2 linked regions of the Frondihabitans sp. PAMC 28766 genome follow. The protein of the gene in region 2 binds, or shares a complex with, the protein of the main gene of each other region. Links are inferred from orthologs where the notes say so. Each region holds a gene or a part of one and is shown on either strand. Other genes may lie near its edges.

Region 1 (4,389 bases), 890 kb from region 2 along the record:
ACGCTGGCGGGCGGGATCGCGTCGCGGGTGTTCCGTGACCCTGACCCGACTCGCCGCAGCCAGACGCTCAGCATGTTCGAGCTGGTGACGGTGGCGATGCTCGGCGGGATCGGATTCACCGTGTCGCTGCTGATGAACGAGCTCGCGTTCAAGCGCCAGCCCGAGATCGTCGACGAGGGCACGCTCGCCGTGCTGATCGGCTCGGGTATCTCGATCGTGATCGCCGCGGTGCTCGTCACTCTGCTGAAGCGCGCCGAGACCCGCGCGAACGCCGCCAAGCGCGCGGCGGTCGGCCAGCCGCGCTGAGCCCTGGCCACGGCGGCCCGGGCTCGACCCGCGCGGGAGTCTAGCTCGGCGAGCCGGCCGGCTCGGCCGACGCAGGAGCCGCGCCGTAGACGGCGACGAGCAGCTGCTCGACCCACGAGATCAGCTCGGCGTCGGCCAGCGGCTCGCCGTCAGGGCGCGGCATCGGCACGGTCACCGACTTCGTCTGCGCGAAGTACCGCGCGCCCGGGAAGAGCCGCTGCAGCCGCATCTGCACGCTGTCTGCCAGCTCGAACGACGCGACGCGCAGGTTCGCGCCCATGGCGACGACCTCGCTGAGCCCGATCTTCTGAGCCATCCGGCGAAGGCGTGACACCTCGATCAAGGCGAGCACCTGCGCGGGCGGTTCGCCATAGCGGTCGGTCATCTCCTCCAAGACGGACGTGATCTGCTCGTCGCTCGACGTCGGAGACGAGGCCGTCGACAGCTTCTGGTAAGCCTCGAGCCGGAGGCGCTCCGACTCGACGTACTCTTCGGGGATGTGCGCGTCGACGGGCAGCTCGAGCCGCAGCTCGGTCTGGCCCTCGGCCACGTCACCACGGAAGGCGTTGACCGCCTCGCCGATCATGCGCAGGTAGAGGTCGAAGCCGACGCCCGCGATGTGGCCCGACTGCTCGCCTCCGAGCAGGTTGCCGGCGCCGCGGATCTCGAGGTCTTTGAGCGCGACCTGCATTCCGGCGCCGAGCTCGTTGTTGGCGGCGATCGTCTCGAGGCGGTCCTGCGCCGTCTCGGAGAGCGGCTTGTCGGCGTCGTAGAGGAAGTACGCGTAGCCGCGCTCACGCCCTCGGCCGACTCGCCCGCGCAGCTGGTGCAGCTGCGACAGGCCGTAGCGGTCGGCGCGATCGATGATCAGCGTGTTCGCGTTGGCGATGTCGAGGCCGGTCTCGATGATCGTGGTCGAGACGAGCACGTCGAACTTGCGCTCCCAGAAGTCGACCATCACCTGCTCGAGCTGCGACTCCGCCATCTGGCCGTGGGCGACGGCGATCCTGGCTTCGGGTACCAGCTCGGCGAGTTGGGCGGCAACGCGGTTGATCGACGAGACGCGGTTGTGCACGAAGAAGATCTGGCCCTCGCGCAGCAGCTCGCGGCGGATCGCCGCGCCGATCTGCCGGTCGCTGTTCGGCCCGACGAAGGTGAGGATGGGGTGACGATCCTCCGGCGGGGTGGCCAGCGTCGACATCTCACGGATGCCGGTCACCGCCATCTCGAGCGTGCGCGGGATGGGCGTGGCACTCATCGCGAGGATGTCGACGTTCGTCTTGAGCTTCTTCAGCTGGTCTTTGTGCTCGACGCCGAACCGCTGCTCTTCGTCGATGATCACGAGGCCGAGGTCTTTGAAGGCCAGCCCCTCGGTCAGGATCCGATGGGTGCCGATCACGAGATCGACCGTGCCGTCGGCGAGCCCCGCGATCGTCTCCTTGCTCTCCTTGACGCTCTGGAAGCGGCTGAGCGCACGGACGTGCACCGGGAACCCGGCGAAGCGCTCGGCGAAGGTCTCTATGTGCTGCCTGACCAGGAGGGTGGTGGGCACGAGCATCGCGACCTGCTTGCCATCCTGGATCGCTTTGAACGCGGCACGGATCGCGACCTCGGTCTTGCCGTAGCCGACGTCGCCCGAGATGAGGCGGTCCATGGGGATCGGGCGCTCCATGTCGGCCTTGATCTCGTCGATCGTGGTCAGCTGGTCGGGGGTCTCCGCGAAGGGGAAGGCCTCTTCGAGCTCACGCTGCCACGGGGTGTCGGGGCTGAAGGCGTAGCCTTTCGAGGCCATGCGCGCCGAGTAGAGCTTGACGAGCTCGACGGCGATGTCGCGGACGGCCTTCCGGGCCTTGCCCTTGGCCTGCGACCAGTCGCTGCCGCCCATCTTCGAGAGCTTGGGCGCCTCGCCGCCGACGTACCGGCTGAGCAGGTCGAGCTGGTCGGTGGGCACGTAGAGGCGGTCTCCCTGCTGGCCGCGCTTCGACGGGGCGTACTCGAGCACGAGGTATTCGCGGCTGTGCTTGACCGGGTTGCGGCCGCCCGTCGACACCTCGCGGCTGGTGAGCTCGAGGAATCGGCCGATGCCGTGCGTCGAGTGCACCACGATGTCGCCGGTCTTGAGTTGCAGGGGGTCGACGACGTTCTTGCGCCGCGACGCGAGCTTCTTGACCTGGCGGCTCTCGTACCCGGCGGCGCGGCCGAAGAAGTCGGTCTCGCCGAGCACGGCGAACTTCGCTTCGGGCACCTCGAAGCCGGCCTCGATGCCACCGGCGACGAGGTGGACGACGCCGGGCTCGAGCTCGGCAGGCAGGGTGTCTTCGAGGCGGGCTGCGACACCCGCCTCGCTCAGCACGTCGCGGGCACGCTCGACGAGCCCGGCACCGCGCGCCGTGACGACGATGCTCCAGCCGTCGCGGGCCAGGTCGGCGACGTGCGCGACGGCGCCCTCGGCGTTGCCCGAGAAGCTCGGCACGGTCTCGGCGTCGATCCGCACGTAGTCGCCGGCGGCGTCGACCTTCTCGGCGTCCGTCATCGACGCGGCTTCGACCGCGGCCAGGCCTGAGTCGAACCCGCTGAACGTCCACCAGGTGCGGTCGCCGGCGAAGTCGCGCAGGTCGCGCGGGGTCAGGAAGTCGCCCGAGTCGAGGTCGATCGGCGCCTCGGCACCGGCGGTCGCCGCGCTCCACGCCGCCTCGAGGAATTCGCGGTTGGTCTCGGCGAGGCTCTGCGCGCGCGACACCACTCGCTCGGGCGAGAGCACCGCAATGGCGCAGGATGCTGGCAGGTAGTGGGTCAGCGGCACCAGCCGGTGCACGAGGGCCGGTGCGAGCGACTCCATGCCTTCGACGGGAATGCCCTGCCCGATCTTCTCGAGCATCTGCGCCAGGCTCGGGAACTCGTGCTGCATCTCGCGGGCCCGCTGCCGCACCGGCTCGGTCAGCAGCATCTCGCGGCTCGGCGGCAGCTCGACAGTCGTGATCTCCGTGTCGAGGCTGCGCTGGTCGGCCACGGCGAAGCAGCGCATCTGGTCGACCTCGTCGCCGAAGAAGTCGACGCGCACCGGGTGCTCGGCCGTAGGCGGGAAGACGTCGAGGATGCCGCCGCGCACCGCGAACTCGCCGCGTCGCGTCACCATGTCGACCCGCGCGTACGCGAGGTCGACCAGCTGAAGGGCGATGACGCCGAGGTCGTAGCCACGCCCGCCGGTCGTCAAGACGACGGGGTCGATGTCGGCGAGGTTGTCGGAGATCGGCTGGAGGGCCGCACGGACGCCGGCGACCACGACGATGGGCTTCAGCGGCTCAGCGCGGGCAACAGGATCGAGGTCTGCCGCGGCAGACCACGCGGCAAGCCTCCGCAGCGCGTGGATCCGCTTGCCGACCGTCTCGGCGCTCGGGCTGAGGCGCTCGTGCGGCAGCGTCTCCCACGCGGGGAATTCGATGATCTCGGCATCCGGCACATAGCTCGCGAGAGAAATGCGCACGGCCTCTGACTCGCGACCGGTGGCGGTGATGACGAGGAGGGCCTGGGGCGCGCCGTCGGCCGCCTCGGTGCGGCGCTCGAGAAGGCCCGCCAGCAGCGGAACCCGCAACCCGTCGACGAGCGAGAAGTCGGTCGACCGACGCGCCTGCGCCAGGGCAGCATCGAACGTCGAGGCGCGCGAAAGCGCAGGAATTACACCCTGGAGGATCACTCGGACAAGTGTACGTGGGCCCTCCGACGGCCGCCCTCAGAGAGCGCGCGGCAGCCCGCGGCGGCCCTAGCTCGCCGTATGGAACCGGAGCTGCGCCGCGGTCAGGCCGTCGGCGGCAATCATCTCGACGGCGTCGGTCGCCTCGTCGAGGAGGTTCGGAAGCGTCTTGCGCTCGGAGCTCGTGAAGTCGTTCAAGACGAAGTCGGCAGCGCTCTGTCGGCCGGGAGGGCGACCGATGCCGACGCGCACCCGGGTGAAGTCGTTCGATCCTGTGGCCGCGATGATGTCGCGCAGGCCGTTGTGGCCGCCGTGGCCGCCGCCCTGCTTGAGCTTGAGGGTGTCGAACGGGATGTCGAGCTCGTCGTGAACGACGATGAGTCGCGACACGT
Region 2 (4,809 bases):
TCTCCTTGTCGAGTACCCACGCGCGGGCGCCGCGGATTCGGCCACCGCGCACGGTGAAGAGCTGCACTGCGGCAGCGAGCTCGTCTTCGGCGACGGCGAAGAGGTCGAGGTCGACGGAGTCGCGGAGCACCACGGCGGACTTCTCGAGCACGGCTTCGAGGGCGCCGACCTGGTCGCGGTACTTCGCGGCATCTTCGTAGCGCTGCTCGGCGGCGGCCTGAGACATCAGCTTCTGCCGCTCGGCGATGACCTTACGGTCGTAGCTGCCCATGAAGCGGACGAACTCGTCGACGATCTTGCGGTGCTCCTCGATCGTCACCCTGCCCGAGCAGGGGCCGCCGCAGCGCCCGATCTGGCCGGGGAAGCACGGTTTGCCCGTCTGCATCGCCTTCTTGTAGCTCGAGTCGGAGCAGGTGCGGATCGGGAAGACCTTGATCATCAGGTCGATCGTGTCGTGCACGGCCCAGATCTTCGGGAAGGGCCCGAAGTACTTCGCCCCGCGGATACGCGTGTTGCGCGACACCATCACCCGGGGGGCCTCGTCGGCGAGGGTGATCGCCATGAACGGGTAGGTCTTGTCGTCGCGGAACTTGACGTTGAAGGGCGGATCGAACTCTTTGATCCAGGTGTATTCGAGCTGCAGCGCCTCGATGTCGGTGCCGACGACCGTCCAGTCGAGGCTGCGGGCCGTCAGCACCATGCGGCGGGTGCGCTCGTGCAGCGACGGCAGCGGGGCGAAGTAGTTGCTCAGGCGCTGCCGGAGGTTTTTGGCCTTGCCGACGTAGAGCACGCGACCGCGCTCGTCGCGCCAGCGGTACACGCCCGGCTGGGTGGGGATGTCGCCCGCTTTCGGGCGCCAGGAGACGGTGTTGCTCATGACTCCCGCTTCTACTTGGTGAGCGCGGCCGCGCGGGGCTTGCGACCCTTCGCCGGGGTCGAGCCTGCGGCCTTCGCGCCCGCCGTCTTCGCGGCGGCACCCCTCGCCGGTGCCGGTATGTCGCCGCGCGCCATGGTCAGGATTTCGGCGAGGAAGTGGCCGGTGTGGCTCTCGGGTACGGTCGCCAGGTGCTCGGGCGTGCCAACCGCGATGACCTCGCCGCCGCCTGCACCGCCTTCGGGGCCCATGTCGATCAACCAGTCGGCCGACTTGATCACGTCGAGGTTGTGCTCGATCGTGATGACGGTGTTGCCCTTCTCGACGAGACCGTTCAGCACCAGGAGGAGCTTGCGGACGTCTTCGAAGTGGAGCCCCGTGGTCGGCTCGTCGAGAACGTAGATGCTGCGGCCGTTCGAGCGTTTCTGCAGCTCGGTGGCCAGCTTGACGCGCTGCGCTTCACCGCCCGAGAGCGTCGTGGCGCTCTGGCCGAGGCGGACGTAACCGAGGCCCACGTCGACCAGTGTCGCCATGAACCGCGAGATCGACGAGATCGGTGCGAAGAACTCGGCCGCCTCGCTGATCGGCATGTCGAGCACCTCGGAGATGTTCTTACCCTTGTAGTGCACCTGCAGCGTGTCGCGGTTGTAGCGAGCGCCACCGCACACCTCGCACGCGACGTAGACGTCGGGAAGGAAGTTCATCTCGATCTTGATGGTGCCGTCGCCCGCGCAATTCTCGCAACGACCGCCCTTGACGTTGAAGCTGAACCGGCCCGGCAGGTAGCCGCGGGCCTTCGCCTCGACTGTCTCGGCGAACAGGTTGCGGATCTTGTCGAAGACACCGGTGTAGGTTGCCGGGTTCGACCGCGGGGTGCGGCCGATGGGCGCTTGATCGACGTGCACGACCTTGTCGAGGTTGTCGAGGCCCGTGATCCGGGTGTGCTTGCCCGGGATCTGGCGGGCGCCGTTCAGCTGGTTGGCGAGCACCTTGTAGAGGATGTCGTTGACGAGCGACGACTTGCCCGACCCGCTCACGCCCGTGACGGCGACGAACGCCCCGAGGGGGAAGTCGACGGTCACGTTCTTGAGGTTGTTCGCGCGGGCTCCGACGACCGAGAGCATGCGGTTCTTGTCGATCTTCCGGCGCTTCGTCGGCGTCGCTATCGAGCGGCGACCGGCCAGATAGTCGCCTGTGTACGACGACGTGTTGGCCAACAGCGCCTCGTAGCCGCCCGAGTGGACGACCTGGCCGCCGTTCACGCCGGCGCCGGGCCCGATGTCGACGATCCAGTCGGCGGTGCGGATCGTGTCTTCGTCGTGCTCGACCACGATCAGCGTGTTGCCGAGGTTCTTGAGTTTGACGAGCGTGTCGATGAGGCGGCGGTTGTCGCGCTGGTGAAGGCCGATCGACGGCTCGTCGAGGACGTACAGCACGCCGGTCAGGCCGGAACCGATCTGCGTCGCCAGGCGGATCCGCTGTGCTTCGCCGCCCGAGAGCGACCCTGCCGATCGGGCGAGCGACAGGTAGGTGAGGCCGACCTCGAGCAGGAACTCGAGACGCACGCGGATCTCGCGCAGCACCTGCGCGGCGATCCTGGCCTCGCGGTTGCTCAACTGAAGCGACTCCATGAACGAGAAGGCGTCGCTGAGGCTGAGCTCGGAGACGTCGGCGATGTTGTGGCCGTCGACGAGCACCGCCAGCACCTCGGGCTTGAGGCGCTTGCCCTTGCAGACGACGCAGGGGATCTCGCGGAGGTAGGCGGAGTAGCGCTGGCGCTGCGAGTCGCTCTCGGCCTCGGCGAACTTGCGCTCGATGTAGGGCATCACGCCCTCGAAGCCGGTCGTGTATTTCATCTCGCGGCCGAACCGGTTGCGGTAGCGCACGGTCACCTCGAAGTCGTTGCCCTCGAGCACTGCCTTCTGCACCTCGGGCGACAGGTCGCGCCACGGCGTCTTCAAGCTGAAGCCGAGGTCGCCGGCAAGGCCCTCGAGCAGCTTCTGGAAGTAGTTGTAGAGGCCCTTGCCCGAGTTCGTCCACGGCAGGATGACACCCTCGGCGAGCCCGAGTTGGTCGTCGCCCAGCAGCAGGTCGGAGTCGACCGACATCTTCGTGCCGAGGCCGGAGCATTCGGGGCAGGCGCCGAATGGCGCGTTGAACGAGAAGGTGCGGGGCTCGATCTCGGTGAGCTGCAGCGGGTGGTTGTTGGGGCACGACAGCTTTTCGGAGAACGTGCGGAATGCGCCGTCGCCCTTGTCGTCGACGAAGTTGATCGTCACCAGGCCGTCGGTCAGGCGCAGCGCCGTCTCGAGCGAGTCGGTGAGGCGCTGCAGGATGTCGTCGGAGGCCACGAGGCGGTCGACGACCACCGAGATGTCGTGCTTGACCTGCTTCTTGAGGAGGGGCGGGCTCGACAGCTGGATCTGCTCGCCGTCGACGATCGCGCGCGAGTAGCCCGACGAGGCGAGCTCTTTGAAGAGGTCGACGAATTCGCCCTTCTTCTGCGAGACGATCGGACTCAGGACCTGGTAACGGCGACCGGTCTCGAGCTCCATCAGCTGGTCGGCGACCTGCTGCACGCTCTGCTTCTGGATGGGCTCGCCGCAGACGGGGCAGTGCGCGACGCCGATGCGCGCCCAGAGCAGGCGCATGTAGTCGTAGATCTCGGTGATCGTGCCGACCGTCGACCTCGGGTTGCGGTTGGTCGACTTCTGGTCGATCGAAACCGCGGGGCTGAGGCCCTCGATGAAGTCGACGTCGGGGCGGTCGACCTGGCCGAGGAATTGCCGCGCGTACGCCGACAGTGACTCGACGTAGCGGCGCTGGCCCTCGGCGAAGATCGTGTCGAACGCGAGTGACGACTTGCCCGAGCCGCTCAGGCCGGTGAACACCACCAGCGAGTCGCGAGGGATCTCGAGGTCGACGTTCTGCAGGTTGTGAACGCGGGCCCCACGGACGCTGAGCTTCGAGACGTCACCGGGATCGGCGATGTGAGCTGTGAGCTCAGCGGGAGTGAGCTCGGCCGAGACGATCGGGTTGGCGGATGAAATCGACACTCTGTCCATTCTAAAGGAGACGGCGTTCGCGGATGAGGGGCGGCGGCGAGCCGGGCGGGCTCACTCGATGACGGGCTGCACGCGTGTCAGGCGGGCCGAAAGGTTCCAGAGGCGGGCTGCCGTCTTGCGGTTGCGGGCGTGCCTCCGGGCCCTGACGAGGGCGGGTGCACCGGTCAACTGGAACCAGCCGTCGGGCCCCCAGTATTCCCCGCCGGCGACGTCGGCGCCCACCGCAGCGTAGACGAGAGGCCGAGCGCCCTGGTCTTTGCCCTGCGACACCGTGCGCATCAGACCGACGAGCGGAGCGGGCAGCCATCGGCGCCGGACGATGCCGGGCCGGCGCTCGGTGAGGTTCTCTAGGGCGAAGCCGGGGTGCGCGACCACGCTCGACACGGACGACCCCGCGTCGCGGAGGCGCCGGTCGAGCTCGAATCCGAAAGTCATCACAGCGAGCTTCGACCGGCTGTAGGCCCGATGGCCGCTGTAGCGCTGCACCATCATCGGGTCGTCGAGGTCGAGACGGCTGAGGGTGTGGGCGATGCTGCCGAGGTGCACGATGCGCCCCGCCTCGGCCGCCGCGAGGGCCGGCAGGAGGTGCGAGACCAGGGCGAAGTGCCCGAGGTGGTTCGTGCCGAACTGCAGTTCGAAACCGTCAGCCGTGGTCTGCCGCCGGCGCGAGCCGACGACACCCGCGTTCGCGACGAGGGCGTCGACCGGCCCGTCGGCCATGATCTGGTCGGCGGCCACGCGCACGGAGGCGAGATCGGCGAGGTCCGTCACGACCACCTGGAGGTCGGCGTCGGGCACGATCGTCAGGATGCTGTCGACGGCCCGTTTCGCCCGAGACTCGTCCCGGCACGCGAGCACGACTCGAACGCC

The links.
Region 1: the proteins of uvrA (region 2) and mfd are in contact, whole or in part, in a crystal structure (PDB 4DFC), measured with the Escherichia coli proteins. The link is inferred for Frondihabitans sp. PAMC 28766 from one-to-one orthologs.

The regions. Positions count from the first base shown.
Region 1 is NZ_CP014513.1:1,770,796-1,775,184, reverse strand. The notes cover bases 147-4,389. They hold mfd (transcription-repair coupling factor), read right to left. Parts: upstream 4,001-4,389; coding sequence 347-4,000; downstream 147-346. Other genes in these bases: pth (aminoacyl-tRNA hydrolase), read right to left, coding at 4,067-4,389; AX769_RS08655 (Na+/H+ antiporter NhaA), read left to right, coding at 147-306. Outside these bases: more of AX769_RS08655, read left to right, coding at 1-146. UniProt on the Escherichia coli protein: Couples transcription and DNA repair by recognizing RNA polymerase (RNAP) stalled at DNA lesions. Mediates ATP-dependent release of RNAP and its truncated transcript from the DNA, and recruitment of nucleotide excision repair machinery to the damaged site.
Region 2 is NZ_CP014513.1:2,655,440-2,660,248, forward strand. The notes cover bases 689-4,307. They hold uvrA (excinuclease ABC subunit UvrA), read right to left. Parts: upstream 3,940-4,307; coding sequence 889-3,939; downstream 689-888. Other genes in these bases: uvrC (excinuclease ABC subunit UvrC), read right to left, coding at 689-877; AX769_RS12805 (SDR family NAD(P)-dependent oxidoreductase), read right to left, coding at 3,991-4,307. In the rest of the region: more of uvrC, read right to left, coding at 1-688; more of AX769_RS12805, read right to left, coding at 4,308-4,809. UniProt on the Escherichia coli protein: The UvrABC repair system catalyzes the recognition and processing of DNA lesions. UvrA is an ATPase and a DNA-binding protein. A damage recognition complex composed of 2 UvrA and 2 UvrB subunits scans DNA for abnormalities.